DNA from 2 places in the Solidesulfovibrio fructosivorans JJ] genome. Region 2 is predicted to be linked to the other one. Evidence: predicted binding sites of a transcription regulator. Region 2 holds the regulator's gene; the other holds the start of a gene.
The links. The regulator sigma-54, encoded in region 2, starts transcription at its own class of promoters, with help from an activator protein. The targets are predictions, from matches to a motif close to CTGGCACGGNNNNTGCTT.
Positions count from the first base shown of each region.

Region 1: a site for sigma-54 is predicted at 4,982-4,999, ahead of DESFRDRAFT_RS08410 (protoporphyrinogen/coproporphyrinogen oxidase). Genes of this name have one in related genera too.

Region 1 is NZ_AECZ01000009.1:105,044-112,760, forward strand. It holds gene DESFRDRAFT_RS08385 (hypothetical protein) at 1-502, shown strand, start outside; gene DESFRDRAFT_RS08390 (response regulator transcription factor) at 651-1,025, shown strand; gene DESFRDRAFT_RS08395 (response regulator) at 1,198-1,938, opposite strand; gene DESFRDRAFT_RS08400 (DUF4911 domain-containing protein) at 2,002-2,307, opposite strand; gene DESFRDRAFT_RS08405 (M24 family metallopeptidase) at 2,304-3,380, opposite strand; gene DESFRDRAFT_RS08410 (protoporphyrinogen/coproporphyrinogen oxidase) at 3,573-4,952, opposite strand; gene DESFRDRAFT_RS08415 (RNA recognition motif domain-containing protein) at 5,074-5,352, opposite strand; gene DESFRDRAFT_RS08420 (tetratricopeptide repeat protein) at 5,855-6,646, shown strand; gene purU (formyltetrahydrofolate deformylase) at 6,662-7,519, opposite strand.
Region 2 is NZ_AECZ01000001.1:22,351-30,067, forward strand. It holds gene tadA (tRNA adenosine(34) deaminase TadA) at 1-133, opposite strand, end outside; gene DESFRDRAFT_RS00100 (phosphoribosylformylglycinamidine synthase subunit PurQ) at 482-1,294, opposite strand; gene DESFRDRAFT_RS00105 (CTP synthase) at 1,480-3,114, shown strand; gene DESFRDRAFT_RS00110 (KdsC family phosphatase) at 3,357-3,899, shown strand; gene rpoN (RNA polymerase factor sigma-54) at 4,015-5,451, shown strand; gene hpf (ribosome hibernation-promoting factor, HPF/YfiA family) at 5,501-6,049, shown strand; gene DESFRDRAFT_RS00125 (PTS sugar transporter subunit IIA) at 6,050-6,502, shown strand; gene rapZ (RNase adapter RapZ) at 6,591-7,478, shown strand; gene DESFRDRAFT_RS00135 (PTS sugar transporter subunit IIA) at 7,698-7,717, shown strand, end outside.

The sequences.
Region 1 (7,717 bases), on a different contig from region 2:
CGTGCTCTATTTCGACGAACGGCTGGCGGCGAAATATGCCGAGGACCAGGGGCTGCCCTGGCACGGCTGGCTGGCCGCGCCGAAATTCTACCACCGCACCGGCGCGGTCTACGAGCATGGGCTGGGCTTGCGGCTGACCCTTGGCGACGCGGCCGAGACGATCACCTCGGTCGGGGTTCCCGTGGTCGAGGAGCGGCCGAAACTGGCGGACTACACCGCGCGTCTGGCCGAGGACGAGGTGCTGTGCCTGTTCGGCTCGGTGGACAAGGGGGAAATGGTTTTCACCCTGGATGACGTCGAGGGCCCTTTTGATCCGGAAAAGCTGGCCATCCATATCGACCGGCTTGCCGACCTCTATTGCGAGGAAACGGTCATCACCGGCATGACCTACGACGGACGGACGCTGTCCATGGAAACCGGCGAATCGCGGGGCAAGAACATGATCGACCCGCTGCTTGTGAGCGCCGACGGCCGTCTGCTCGACATGTACGATTTCACCTGAGCCCCGCGCCGGCTCCCTTTTCTCTCCTGGTGTGGACGGTCGGATCGCGCCCTTGCTTGACGGCGGCGCGCCTCGTTTCTATACAATACGCGGTATCCTTTTCACGCCATGCGCCGTACGCGGCACGGCATCACCCGGGAGGCAGCTCGTGAAAACCGTACTGGTCGTGGACGACGACCCGAGTATCCGGGCGCTCATCCGGCTGTACCTGGAAGGCGCGGGCTACGTGGTCATGGAGGCCGCCGACGGCAAGCTGGCCATGCAGTCCCTGTCCGGGCAGCCGGCCGACCTCGTGGTGCTCGACATCTTCATGCCGGAGATGGACGGGCTGGAGGTCTTGCAGGTGCTGCGCGAGACCTGCCGGACGTGCAAGGTTATGGCCATCTCCGGCGGCTCGGCCAAGGTCGGCATGGACCTGCTGGGCCACGCCACCATCTTCGGCGCCGACGACGTGCTGCAAAAACCCTTCAGCTCCGAAACCCTGCTGGAAAAAGTCGAAGCCCTCATCGGCTTGGCTGCGTAGCATCCCAAGAAGTTAGGAAAAGACAGTGCGAGAGGGGAACCCTTTTTGGAAAAAGGGTTCCCCTCTCGCGCTCTCCCTTCCCAAAAACTTTTTACGGTTAGGGATGTTCTAACGGTAACGCTCCGTAACCGTTAAAAGTCTTTGGAAGGGGGGCCTGGGGGGAAACTTTTCTTCAGAAAAGTTTCCCCCCGGCTTCTTGCAACAGCCGCGCGGTCCGGTCCAGGGCGGTCGCGGCGTGGGGCGCGTCGCCCGCCTCGCCGGCCAATTCCAGGTCCTTGGCCGCCAATCCGATTTCCTCGAATCCGTAGGACAGCGCCGATCCCTTGAGCTTGTGTCCCTGCCGGCGCGCGGCTTCCAGATCGCCCTGGTCCAGGGCCAGGCGCGCCGCCTCCAGGGTCTTTGCGGCGGTGTCGAAAAAAAGCGGCAGCAGTTGGCGCAGGCGTTCCCTGTCCACAAGGAGGGGGCACGCGGCCGGTTCGGCGGCCCGGTCGGGCGCGGAAACCGGCGTGTCGGGGGCCGCCGTGTCGCGGCCGAGGAATCGCCGCAACGCGGCCAGGATGGCGGCCTTGCGCACCGGCTTGACCAGAAAGTCCGAGCAGCCGGCCTCCCGGCAGCGGTCCCGCTGCTCGTCCAGGGAGTGGGCGGTGAGGACCAGGATGGGCGTGGGGGGCCGGTTTTCCCGCGACTCCAGGGCCCGGATGGCCCGGGTGGCGTCGTGGCCGTCGAGAACGGGCATTTCCAGGTCCATGAGAACGAGGTCGTAGGTCGCGGCGGCGAACCGGTCCACCGCCTCGCGGCCGTTGGCGGCTTCGTCGATGCGGTAGTCGCTGTCGAGGAAAAGCCGCATCAGAACCAGATTGTCGGCATTGTCGTCCACCAGCAGGATGCGCGGTGGCGCGGATACGGAAGGCATGGGCACGCCGCCTGTTGCAGTTGTGTCCGTGAGCCGGCCTGGCTTCAAACCCTTATTGGCGTACTATGTAGAGGAGGCGCGCCCGGTTGGCAATGGGAAAGGCGAGTTTGGCCGCAGGCAGACCGTGGCTTCCGGGCACATGGCGGTCAGGTCGCGCACGAACCCTTCCACCCGGGCGGCCGCCTGCGGCGCGTAGGCGAGGCGCACCACGGCGGCGAATCGGTCGACCACCGTGGGCAGGGCCAGATTATCCTCGGCCTCGAGCAGAAACTTGAGCAGGGCCACATGGCGCGCGTCCAGGCGCACGTACAGGCGGGCCGAGGCCGTGGCCGGGCGGTAGGGGGGCTGGCGGCGACGGCGGCGCTTCACAGCGTCTCGCAGCCGTCTTCGGTGATAAGCGCCATATGTTCCCAACGCGCCCCGCCCCATTCGGGGTAGTAGAGCCCCGGCTCCACCGTGACCACCATGCCCGGTTCCAGAACGCCCCGCGAGGCCGGATTGAGGCTCGGCCCTTCGTGGGTTTCCAGGCCGACGCCGTGGCCCAGGGAATGGGTGAAACGGTCGGCCACCCCGGCCTTGACGAAGACGTCCCGGGCCAGGGCATAGGCGTCGCGAAAGGGCAGTCCCGGCCGCAGTCCGGCCAATGCGGCGGCCTGGGCCTCCTGGACCCGCTCGAGCATGGTCCGGAAGCGTTCGGGAGGATTGTCGCCCACCCATACGGTGCGGGTCTGGTCCGAGCAATAGTCGTCGCGCCGGCCGCCCACGTCGATCAGCACCATGCAGCCGTCGGTGATGACGGTGTCGCCCGGTATGGCGTGGGGCAGGGCCGCGTTGGCGTCGACGGCCACGATGGAGGAAAAGGCCAGTTCGCTGGCCCCGAATTCCCGGAAGAGCTTTTCGATTTCCCAGGCGGCTTGCGCCTCGGTGCGGCCGGGCGTCAGCACTTCGGGCAGGCGCTCCATGACGGCGTGGTTGACGGCTGCCGAGCGGCGCATGCGGGCGATCTCGTCCGCGTCCTTGATCAGGCGCAGCGGCTCCACCGCCCCGGTGACCGGGGTGAGCCGCATGTGCTCGGCCAGCTTGGCGTGGGTGTCGAAGGAGATGGCCGTGGCCTCGAAGGCGGCCTGGGTGATGCCGCGCTGGGCCAGAAACGAGGCGATGGTGGCGAAGCGGTTGCTGCCGTAGATGCACAAATCCCTGGCCGGCCAGAGGCGTAGCGCCGCGTCGCGGTAGCGGGCGTCGGTGAAAAGCGCGTCGTGGCCGTCGGCCGTCACGCACAGCCAGCCGGCCGATTCGTTGCATTGGGGGTCGTGCAGCTCGAAGCCGCTCAAATAGTAGCGATTGGCCGCATGGGTGACGAGCAGGGCGCGGTGCCCCATTTCCGCCAGGCGCTGGCGCAACCGGTCGCGCCGGGCCGCGTAGGGGGGGATGGTCGTAATCACGGTGAAACGTTGCTCCTTAAGGAAGAGGGCGAAGAGGATGCGAGAGGGGAAACCCTTTAAAAAGGGTTATCCCCTCTCGCGCTCTCCCCTTCCTAAAGTTTATAACAAGGCGGGAGCTGTGTATAATACTTTGTCTTTGTTGCAAACACATTGGAAAGAGCGGTGAGGACCGTTGCCCCCTGGAACGGTCCCTTACAGCGTATACACCGTTTCCGGGGCGCCGGTGAGCATCCGGTCGGCCCACTGCGCGCCCTGCATGAAGGAATGGTCCATGTTGCCGACCTCGTATTTCCAGCCGCCGAAGCGTCCCCGGGAGAACACGCCCCGGGCCTCGAGTTCCGGCTGGATGACGGCTAGCGCGGCGTCGCGCTCCAGGCAGGGGATGGGGTAGGCGTAGTCCACGCGCATTTCCCAGGTGGAGACGAGGCGGTCGCGGTCGTCCGGAGCGATGAGGGTGGTGGCGGCGAGGCCGTCCACGGTGCGCCCGGTCAGGTCGTCCAGATTCTCGGGTTTGTGTTCGGAGTAGCTCGTTTCGGTCATGATCGCCCGCTTGCGGGGGCGCGGCCCGTCCGGGTCCGGGGTGTTGTTGTAGGAATAGTTGTGGAAATTGGTGACCCGGTAGAAGGGGCAGTCGGATTCGGGAAAATACATCCAGCAGCGGGGATCGGGCGGCGCGCCGTTAAATCCCAGGCCGTGGATGGCCGAGCCGCTGTGCTTGAGCCGGCCGGCGGCGGCGATCATAGCCGGGGTCGCGCCTTCCAGCACGTCCACGACCAGCCGGTCGAGGGCCATGGTGGAAAGCAGGTGGTCGTAGACCACGGTGTCGCCGGAGGCGGTACGCAGGGTCTTGGCGGCGGCGTCGAGCCGGGCCGCGCCGTCGCCGCAGCGCACACGGTCGGAAAAGCGCGCGGCCAGGCGGCGGTAGATTTCGCCGGTGCCGCCGTGAAGCGGGAAGGAAAACGTGTTGTTGGGACCCCAGGCCACGTCGTCCTGGCCGAGGATGATGTTTTTGATCACCCGGTCGGCGTCCACCACGGACACGCGTTCGCCGATCCAGCGGTGGGACATGAGTTCGCCCGGATGGGCCCAGACCTTGAAGTTGTAGGGCACCATGAAGAGCCGGGCGATGCCCGGGCCGAACACCCGGTCGATCCACTCCCGGAAATGGGCCGGCGGCGTCTTGTAGGTATCGGCGGCGGCGGCCCGCCCGGCCGCGAGCAGCCCTTCCACGCATTCCCAGGCGAGTTCGGGCGGCAGGCGGCGGATATTGTTCTGGAAGGGGTAGGGCACGAAGGTGCCGGCCACGCGGATCCAGGATTCGCGCTGGTGCTTGAGCACGTCGTCGCCGAGGAGGTCCTCGAGGAGGGTGTCGAAGGCCGGGTAGTGGGAAAAGACCACATGGCCGCCCACGTCCCAGGTGAACCCCGCGTTGTCGGTGAAACTGGCGGACAGTCCGCCGACGTAGGGATGGCGTTCGAGGACGAGAAAGTCGTTTTCGCCGCTTTGGTGCAACTGCCAGGCGGCGCCGAGCCCGGTGGGACCGGCCCCGATGATCAGATATTTGACGCGCATGCAGGCCTCCTGTGGGGGTGTCGCATGAATAGCAAGAATGGGGCCAGAGGTCGGGAAAAAAGAAACCCGGGGCCGCCTGCCAGCTGACGGCCCCGGGAAAAAGGTTGCTGTGGGGGGGGGACTACCAGGCCGGACGACGCGGGGGCCTGGGGGCGCGGGGCTTGGCCTCGTTGACCTTGAGGCTGCGGCCCTCGAACTCCGTCCCGTCGAGCGACCGGATCGCCTCGTCGGCGGCGGCGTCGTCATCCATCTCCACGAATCCGAAGCCGCGCGGTTTGCCGGTCTCGCGGTCGGAAATCAGTTTAACGGATTGAACTTCGCCGTATTGGGCGAACAGATCACGGACGCTTTCCTCGGTGGTGCGGAAGGGCAGGTTGCCAACATAGATGTTCTTGGACATGAGACACGGACTCCCAAACGGTTGACGTCAAATGCGAACGCGAAGCGTGTACGGAGGTCCGTCTGGCAACAAACCGCCGGCTACGCTCCTTCCCAGGACGATCCCATCGGCCGTACGGCCGGAATGGCCCGATAGTTGGAGTGCATCCGTCGGGTTCGACAACGGGAGGGTAATGGCAAACAGTCGGCGCGCACTCTGTATTGACTCCCCAGCGAGCCATTCGCGCAAATTGCCGCGCCGCCGTATCCTGCCACGGGCGAGGTGACCGCACGGGTTTGAGCGAAGATGTCAAACGATATCGGAACCCGAAATAGGGGGCAAGAAAAAATTGTTCGTATTCGTCGTTTCCCCTTGAAATAATACTTGGTTTATTTTCAATCGCCCGAATATGTTTTCCGATAAACAGCTTGGTAGGGATTTCGCCGGATGCCGGGCGACGGAAAATAGTGTAAGCGCGAAGGCGCGGCGAGGAGCCTTTCACAGTGGTGGAGTGGAGGTGGAAATGGCCGAAGCGTTGCAGGCCGAGCGGTTCGCCGTGGCGGTTTCCCAGCGGGAATCCTACAAGACAGGTTTCGGCGGGACCACCCAGGCAAGCGAGCGCGTGCTCTATTATTACGCGGAGAAGACGCCGGAGGCCGGTATTTCGGTGCAGGCTTTAAACGCCAACAGCGTGCCGAGCGGCGAGAAGACCTCGGTGTCCGAACCGGAGTTTCTGGAGAAGTTCAAGCCCGAGCCGCTGATCTATTACAATCAGGTCAAGCCGCGCATGGACGAGATGCTTGCCGAGCTCGAAAAGGGTGAGAAGCATCTCGAAGCCGGGCGCATGGACAAGGCCGAGAAGTCCTTCCAGAAGGCCCTGGAATACGACGCGGAGAACCTGCGGGCGATTTTCGGCCTGGGCAATGCCTATCTCGCGGCCGGCAAGATGGTGGAGGCGGGGGAGATCTTCGAGAAGATCATGTCCATCGAGCTGGCCTTCGGGCCGGAGAACAAATTTCTGTTCAATGAATTCGGCATCCGCATGCGCAAGCATGGGCTCCTGGACATGGCCAAGGTCTACTATGCCAAGGCGCTGACCGTATCCGAGGCTGACGAGAACCTGCATTTCAACCTGGGGCGGGTGCTTTTCGAACTGGGCGAGTTCGCGGCCGCCGCCACCGAGGCCGGCAAATGCCTGGCCATCAATCCCGGCTTCCTCATCGCCAAAAAGCTGAGGGCGGCGGCGGAGAAAAGAACCGTCCCCGCGCCCCCGGCCGCGCCGCCGGCCGCACCGACGGCAACGGACGCCGGCTGACCGCCCGTCGCCGCCCTACCGAAACACCACCGTCTTGTTGCCGAAAACGATGACCCGGTCCTCCAGGTGCCACTTGACCGCCCGGGCCAGCACCGTGCGCTCCAGCTCGCTCCCCGTGGCCTTGAGGTCGGCCACCGAAAACCGGTGCGTCACCCGGGCCGTGTCCTGCTCGATGATCGGCCCGGCGTCCAGCTCGGCCGTGACGTAATGGGCCGTGGCCCCGATCAGCTTGACCCCGCGCTCGTGTGCCTGCCGGTACGGATCGGCCCCGACGAAGGCCGGCAAAAACGAATGGTGGATGTTGATGACCCGGGTGTCGTAGGGCCGCAGAAAATCCGCCGACAGGACCCGCATGTACCGGGCCAGCACGACCAGGTCCGTGGCGTCGCCGAGCAGCTCGGCCATGCGCGCCTCGGCCTCGGGCATGCCGCCGTCGCCGACCGGCACGCAGGAAAACGGTACGCCGAAACTCTCCACGCTCGTCCGCGCGTCCTCGTGGTTGCTGATGACCATGGCCACCTCGCAAGGCAGCTCGCCCCGGGCATGCCGCCACAAAAGCTCCATCAGGCAGTGGTCGTGGCGCGAAACCAGGATCACCGCGCGCTTTTTCACGTCGGAATACGACAGCCGCCAGTCCATGCAAAACGGCGTTCCCACAACCTCGCCGAAGGACGACTCCAGGGCCGGGCGCGACATGTCCATATAAGGCGTGTAAAATTCGAGCCGCATGAAAAACGTTCCCCCCTCGGGGTCCGTGGAATGCTGGTCGAGATCGACAATATTGGCCCCATGGGCGTGCAGGAAGGTGGTGACGGCCGAAACGATGCCGGGGCGGTCGGGGCAGGTGATGCGCAAACGGGCGGTGTGGGTCATGGTGACGGGATCCTTTCCGAATATTCTTGCCGGCGGCTGATCACCGGGGGAAAGGCCATAACCCAGAACGGTTTTTGAGGCCAGTCGACTTTGTCCAAAGATTATTCGGACAATATTGTCATTTTTCGAAAATTCGTTTACGGATGGGCGTCCTTGTCGAGCGCGCCCCCGCTTCGAGCGCGCCATGACCGAAGGGAA
Region 2 (7,717 bases):
CCGCTCCCCGGGCTTTTTCCAGGGCCAGCGCCATCACCGCCTCGAAGCTGGCCCAGCCCGGCGGGGAAGGGGGAAAGGGCGTGCCCTCCTCATTTTGTCCGGCGATAAATCGTTTGGCTGGTTGTAGGGCCATACGTGATTCGATTCTTATTTTACTGGTTGACCGGCTGGGGACAGGGCGGCCGCGTGCGGCGCATATTTTGAAGAATACGCCTTCGCGTCCGACCTGCCCCAGCCGGTCCCGGGGACACGTCCCTGGCCGGAAACTCTTGTCCCCCGATAGTGCCAAAGGATCGAGCGTAACATATCCCAATCCGTGTGAAAAATAAGATCCTACCGTACCAATGCGTTCCCTGCTCGCCATTGCCCCGGTGCAGCCTCAAACCCCCTTGAAAAGTTTATGAAGGGGGTTCAGGGGGAAACTTTTTGAAAAAAGTTTCCCCCTGGCCGCCTGAGGCATCTTTATTGAATTCTTCCCTTCCTACGCATGGGCGCGCAGGTGGGCCACGGCGTTTTCGAACAGCACGGTGCCGAGCATGGGGTGTTCGCCCCGGGTGTAGCCCGGATGGTTGGTGGGGTGGTTGAAGGCCTCGGGATGGGGCATGAGTCCCAGAATCCGCCCGGACGGGTCGGTCAGGCCGGCGATGGCGTGGGGCGAACCGTTGGGGTTGGCCGGGTATTCCATGGTGGCCGCGCCCGAGGCCGGGTCGGCGTAGGTCAGGGCCACGGCCCCGGTGCGCACGAGGTCGTCGAGAACGGCCTGGGACATGGGCACGAGCTTGCCTTCGCCGTGGCGCACGGGCAGGTCCAGGCGCACGACGCCCCGGGTGAACACGCAGGGGCTGGCCGGGTTGGCGGCGAGAGTGACCCAGCGGTCTTCGAACCGGGCCGAGTCGTTGTTGGCTAGACTCACCTGCCGGGCGAAATAGTCGCCGCCGAGCGCCGGCAGCAGGCCGAGCTTGACCAGCAGCTGGAAGCCGTTGCAGATGCCGAGGATGAGTCCGCCGGCTTCAAAAAAAGTTTTGAGCTGGGTGAGCAGGGTTTCGCCGTCCGTGGTTTGCGCGTGTTTCCAGCGCACTGCGGCGGCTTGCGCCGCGCCCAGGTCGTCGCCGTCGAGAAATCCGCCTGGGAAAATCAGGAAATTATACGCGTCGATCCGCGTCCGGCCGGCGATGATGTCGGAGAAAAAAACGATGTCCGTGACGTCGGAACCGGCCATGCTCGCGGCATGAGCCGATTCCACTTCACAGTTGGTGCCGTAACCGGTGATCACGAGGGTGCGCACCTGCGCCATAAGGGAATCCTCCCGGAGGTTCCTTGAAAAATTGCGCCCGAAGGCTTACTTTGCGCGGCTGAACATAAGGGGCCGCCCCGACCGCGTCAACCGGGCCCGTTACGTGGGGCCGGATCGTTTCGGCGCGGGCCGCCGGGTACGCCGGCGCGCCCCGAACAGCACACACATCAAGGACGGCATCAGCAATGAAGACCAAATTTATTTTCGTTACGGGGGGGGTGCTGTCCTCCCTGGGCAAGGGGCTGGCCGCCGCCTCCATCGGCGCGCTGCTCCAGGCCCGGGGGCTTAAGGTCACCATCCAAAAGCTCGATCCCTACATCAACGTCGATCCCGGCACCATGAACCCCTTTCAGCACGGCGAGGTGTACGTCACCGACGACGGGGCCGAAACCGACCTCGACCTCGGGCATTATGAGCGTTTTCTCGGCGTGCCCATGAGCCAGGGCAACAACTACACCTCCGGCCGGGTCTATTTCAGCGTCATCCAGAAGGAGCGCCGGGGCGACTACCTGGGCGGCACGGTGCAGGTGATCCCGCACGTGACCGACGAGATCAAGCGGGCCATCCTCGGCGTCGCCGGTGATGAGGACGTGGCCATCATCGAGATCGGCGGCACGGTTGGCGACATCGAGGGCCAGCCGTTTCTGGAGGCCATCCGCCAGTTGCGCATGGACCTCGGCCGGGAAAACGTCCTCTACATCCACCTGACCCTGGTGCCGTATCTGCGCGTGGCCGGCGAGGTGAAGACCAAGCCCACCCAGCACAGCGTCAAGGAGCTGCGCTCCATCGGCATCCAGCCCGACATCATCATCTGCCGCAGCGAGGTGGACCTGACGCGGGACCTCAAGGAAAAGATCGCGCTTTTTTGCGACGTGGACGCCGACGCGGTGTTCACGGCCGTGGACGTCAAGGACATCTACGAGGTGCCGCTCAAGCTCTATGCCGAGGGCGTGGACCAGAAAATCGCCATTTTGTTGCGCCTGCCGGCGAAAAATGCCGATCTGACCGCCTGGCGGGCCATGGTCGACCGGCTGGACAACCCCTCCGGCTCGGTCTCCATCGCCATCGTCGGCAAGTATGTGGACCTCAAGGAGGCCTACAAGAGCCTGCACGAGGCGCTGGTGCACGCGGGCGGCATCGCCGGCGTGTCGATCCGTTTCGTGTACGTCAATTCCGAGGAAGTCACCCGCGAGAACGCGGCCGGGCACTTCGCCGGCATCGACGGCATCCTGGTCCCGGGCGGGTTTGGTTCGCGCGGGGTCGAGGGCAAGATCGCGGCCATCGAATACGCCCGCACCCAGGGCATCCCCTTTTTCGGCATCTGCCTCGGCATGCAGTGCGCGGTCATCGAATACGCCCGCCACGTGCTTGGGCTTTCCGGGGCCAATTCCGAGGAATTCGACCTGACCACCAGCGATCCGGTCATCTACCTCATGCGGGAATGGTTTGATTTCCGCACGAAGAAGATCGAGCGCCGCGACCCTTCCTGCAACAAGGGCGGCACCATGCGCCTGGGCGCTTATCCCTGCGTGGTCAAGCCCGACACCAAGGCCGCCGCGGCCTACGGCGCCGGGGAGATTTCCGAGCGTCACCGCCATCGCTACGAGTTCAACAAGGCCTACGCCGCCGCCTTCGAAGAGGGCGAAATGGTGTTAAGCGGCCTGTCCCCGGACGGGGAACTCGTGGAGATGGTGGAATTGCCCGAGCATCCCTGGTTTCTCGGCTGCCAGTTCCATCCGGAATTTAAAAGCAGCCCCATGAAACCCCATCCGCTCTTCCGGGAGTTCGTCCTGGCGGCCAAGCGCCAACAAGGGGCGTAGGAAGCCGCGCCTCGGCGGCCAGGGGGGCAACTTTTTTCAAAAAGTTGCCCCCCTGGCCGCCTCATCAAAAACTTTCAAAAGGGAATGCGGGGCCAGCGCCGTATCCCGGGTGAAGACGATCGGAAGGGTCGCCTTGTTGTTCTTGCGCGTGGAAGCCTTACCTCTTTGGTGAGGGCGCGCAGCCGGGGCGAGAGCACTTTCGGGCGCGCGGTTGCGCCGGGAAAAAGCAAAGGAGGCGCGCCGTGACGCATGACGCCACGCTTGCCGCGGCCAGGGCCAAGGATATCGCCTTGCTCGTGCTGGATGTGGACGGGGTTTTGACCGACGGCGGCCTGTACGTCGACGGCCGGGGGGAGATCGCCAAGCGGTTTCATGCCCAGGACGGGCTCGGCGTCAAGGCGGCCCAGATCGCCGGCGTCGCCGTGGCGGTCATAAGCGGCCTGGACAGCCCGGCCGTGGCCGCCCGCATCAAGGAACTCGGCATCGCCGAATACCATCCCGGCCATTACCGCAAGGTGCCGATCCTGCGCGCCATCTGGGAACGCACCGGCATAACCCCGCAGCGGACGGCCTATCTCGGCGACGACTGGGTGGACGCCGGCCCCATGGGGATTGTCGGTCTGCCCATGGCCGTGGCCGACGCCCAGCCGGAAATTTTGGACCTGGCCCTTTGGGTGACGAGCCGGGGCGGCGGGCAGGGCGCCGTGCGCGAGGCCATCCGTTTTATCCTGAATGCTTCCGGACACCTCGCGGCCGCGTACGACTGGTTCCTGCGGGAACGGTAAGACGGGCGGATTGCCACGACCCTTCGATTGTGGCATGCTTTTTGTTGGGCGGGGGCCGAACACGCGGCGGCCCCGTCCGACACGAAAACCTTAAAAAGCGCGTACGGCGGTAGACATGGCCCTGGAACTGCGACAGCAGCTCAAATTGTCCCAGCAGCTGGTGATGACCCCCCAACTGCAACAAGCCATCAAGCTCCTGCAGCTGTCCCGGTTGGAGCTCCTGGAGAGCGTGCAGCAGGAACTTCTGGAAAACCCCCTTCTCGAGGAATCCATAGAGGAAGATCGGCAGCCCGAATCCACAATGGCCGAGGACAACCTCGGCCCGAGCGGCGACACCAGCGACGCGGCCATGGAAAAGGAGCTGCTCAAAAACGCCGAGTGGGACGACTACCTCGGTGATTTCGCCAGCACCGGCCGACAGGCCCAGGCGCACGAGTCGGAGATCCCGGAAGAGGGCATGGCCTTCGACGCGAGGCTTGCCTCCAAGCCCTCTCTTGAAGGGCACCTCGGCTGGCAGATGCGTCTGTCCAATTTCACGCCCAAGCAGCTCGAGATCGGCGAGGCCATCGTCGGCAGCCTCAACTCCTCGGGCTATCTGCGCGCTTCCCTCGACGAGCTGGCCCAGATGACGTCCACCAGCGTCGAGGCGGTGGAGGAAGTGCTGCACCGCCTCCAGCGTTTCGACCCTGTGGGCGTGGCCGCCCGCACCCCCAGCGAGTGCCTGCTGACCCAGATCGAGGTCTACGGCTACGACGATCCCATTTTGATCGAGCTTGTGCGCGACCACCTCGAGGACCTGGAGAAAAAGCGCTACAAGCCGCTGGCCAAGAAATTTCGTATCGCCATGGAAAAGCTCAAGGAATACCTGGAGCTGATCCAGACGCTCAATCCCATGCCCGGGGCCAGCTACGGCTCGGGCGATCCCATCTATGTGAGCCCCGACGCCTTCGTCTACAAGTACGGCGACGACTTCGTCATCCTGCTCAACGAAGAGGGCATGCCCCGGCTTAACGTCAATATGACCTACATGGACGGGCTTAACCCGAAGGCGGACAAGGACAAGGATTACCTGCAAGACAAGATGCGCTCGGCCATGTGGCTCATGAAAAGCCTCTACCAGCGCCAGCGCACGCTCTACAAGGTCCTGGAGAGCATCCTCAAGTTCCAGCGGGAGTTTTTTGAGCACGGCGTGACGCGACTGCGGCCGCTGATTTTAAAGGACGTGGCTGACGACATCAGCATGCACGAATCCACGGTCAGCCGCATCACGTCCAACAAATACGTGGCCACGCCCCACGGCATCTTCGAGCTGAAGTTCTTTTTCAACAGTTCCCTGGAACTCGACGACGGCAGCACGGTGGGTTCGGAGTCGGTCAAGGCCATGATCAAGCGGATCATCGCCGGCGAGAACGCCAAGAAACCCATCAGCGACGAGGCCATCGCCGATATGCTCAAGGAAGAGCTGCAAATCAACATCGCCCGCCGTACCGTGGCCAAATACCGCACGGCCATGGGCATCGAATCTTCGTCCAAACGCAAGGAAGTTTTCTGATGCTTCGGGCCGCACATGCGGCCCAACACCATGCCACCCGGAGGGATATATGAACATTACTTTTAATTTCAAGAATTTCGAGCCTTCGGATCATTTGCGCGACTACGCCCGCAAACGTTTCGAGAAGCTCGCCAAGTATACCGTCGCCACCGACGCCTCGGAGTTGCAGGTCAACCTTGCCGTGGAAAAGACCCGCCAGCTGGCCGACGTCATCTTCCTGGCCGACAATATGCACATCTCGGCCCACGAGGCTTCCGAGGACATGTACTCCACCATCGACATGATCCTTGACAAAGTCGAGGCGCAGGCCAAGAAGTTCCGCGAGAAGCAAAAGGACCGCCGCCGCCAGAAAGCCGAGGTCGTCCACACCCAGGTCATCAGCATAAGCGAGGATGCCGACGGCGCGCGTACGCCCACCATCGTCCAGACCGACGATTACGAGCCCAAGCCCATGGCCGTGGAAGAGGCGGCCATGCAGCTCGAAAGCCTCAAGTACGAGTTCATGGTGTTCATCAACTCCGAAACCGACCGGCCCAATGTCATCTACCGTTTGCGCAACGGCGACTTCGGCCTCATTGATCCTGGAACGGGAGCGTAAATGCGTCTTGAGGATTATCTCCAGCCCGATTTCGTGATCGGGGAGCTTGTGTCCGAGTCCAAACCCGACGTGCTGGCCGAACTGATCGCCCCGATGAAGGCCAGATGGCCCGATTTCGACGATGTCCGGGCGCGCCAGGTGCTGCTTGACCGGGAAAACCTCGGCACCACGGGGATCGGCGACGGCGTCGCCATTCCCCACGGCAAGATGGAGAACCTCGAGCAGATCGTCATCGTCGTCGGCCGCAGCTTAAAGGGCGTCAACTTCGATGCGCTGGATTTCAAGCCCTGCCGCATCTTCTTTCTCGTCCTCGCCCCGGAGCACGTGGCGGGCCTGCACCTGCGCATCCTGGCCCACATCTCCCGGCTGCTGTCCGACGAATCCTTCCGGCACGCCTTCATGAGCGCCGAAAACGACGCCGCCTTGTGGCAGGTGCTCACGGCCGCGGCCTGATACAACACGAAACGTCACCTCTCCGTGCGCCGACCGACACGCCGGCGCACGGGGAGTCTGTCATGTCGGGCCCGGGAGGGCGCGCGCCATGGAAGACTCGCCTGCGGCACTGACCATCGTCATTTTGACCGGACTTTCGGGTTCCGGGAAATCCACCGCGCTACGGGTCTTCGAGGACCTGGGCTTTTTTTGCGTGGACGGACTGCCCGTCAGCCTCGTGCCCAAGCTCATCGGCCTGTTCGAGGAGAAGGGCGGCCAGCGCTACAAGGGGCTCGCCCTCGGCATGGACGTGCGCCAGGCCGACATGGACACCGACTGGGGGGCGACGCTGGCCCAGGTCAAGGGCGCTTCGTCATCCCTGCAAATCATCTTCCTCGAAGCCGACACCCAGGAAATCATCCGCCGCTACGCCACCACGCGCCGGCCCCATCCCCTGGAAAGCGAATCGCGGGGCCTGGAGCAGGCCGTGGTCGAGGAGCGCACGCGCATGACGCCGCTTCGGGACGCGGCCGACATGGTGATCGACACCACCGATTTCTCCATCCACGACCTGCGCCGCAAGCTCCAGGAGAAATGGGCCTCCATCCGGGTGTCCACCGGCACCCTCAAGGTCCACGTCATGAGCTTCGGCTTCAAGTACGGACCGCCGTCCGAGGCGGACATGATCTTCGACCTGCGCTTTCTGCCCAACCCTTATTTCGAGAAGGCGTTGCGGGAAAAGACCGGCAAGGACGCGCCCGTGCGCGATTACGTCCTGGCCGCCGACCCGGGCCGGGAGTTTCTGACCAGGCTGACCGATTTCCTGCTCTATCTCCTGCCGCTTTACGCCAGGGAGGGGCGCTACCGCCTGACCATCGCCTTCGGCTGCACCGGGGGGCGGCACCGATCCGTCGCCGTGGCCGAGGCCGTCTTTGACACCTTGTCCAAGGCTGGTTACAATCTTTCCCTTGAGCATCGGCATATCGAACGCGGTTGATCCGGCGCGCGGCGGCATGGCCGCCCGCATTGCCGGCGAATCGTGAGGGTCGATGCGGCAGGCCGCGTTTGCGGCTTTCGTGGCGGCCGGACGGGGGAATGCTCCCGGTTTTGTTGGTGGGGCACTGCGGCAGCAGGACGCGTCGCGGCACAGGGCGGGAATTCCCGGCCAGCCGGCAGGCGCCAGGTTAGGGCCGATAACGGCCCCGGATGCGCGGACATGAATGGGGAAACCCGCTC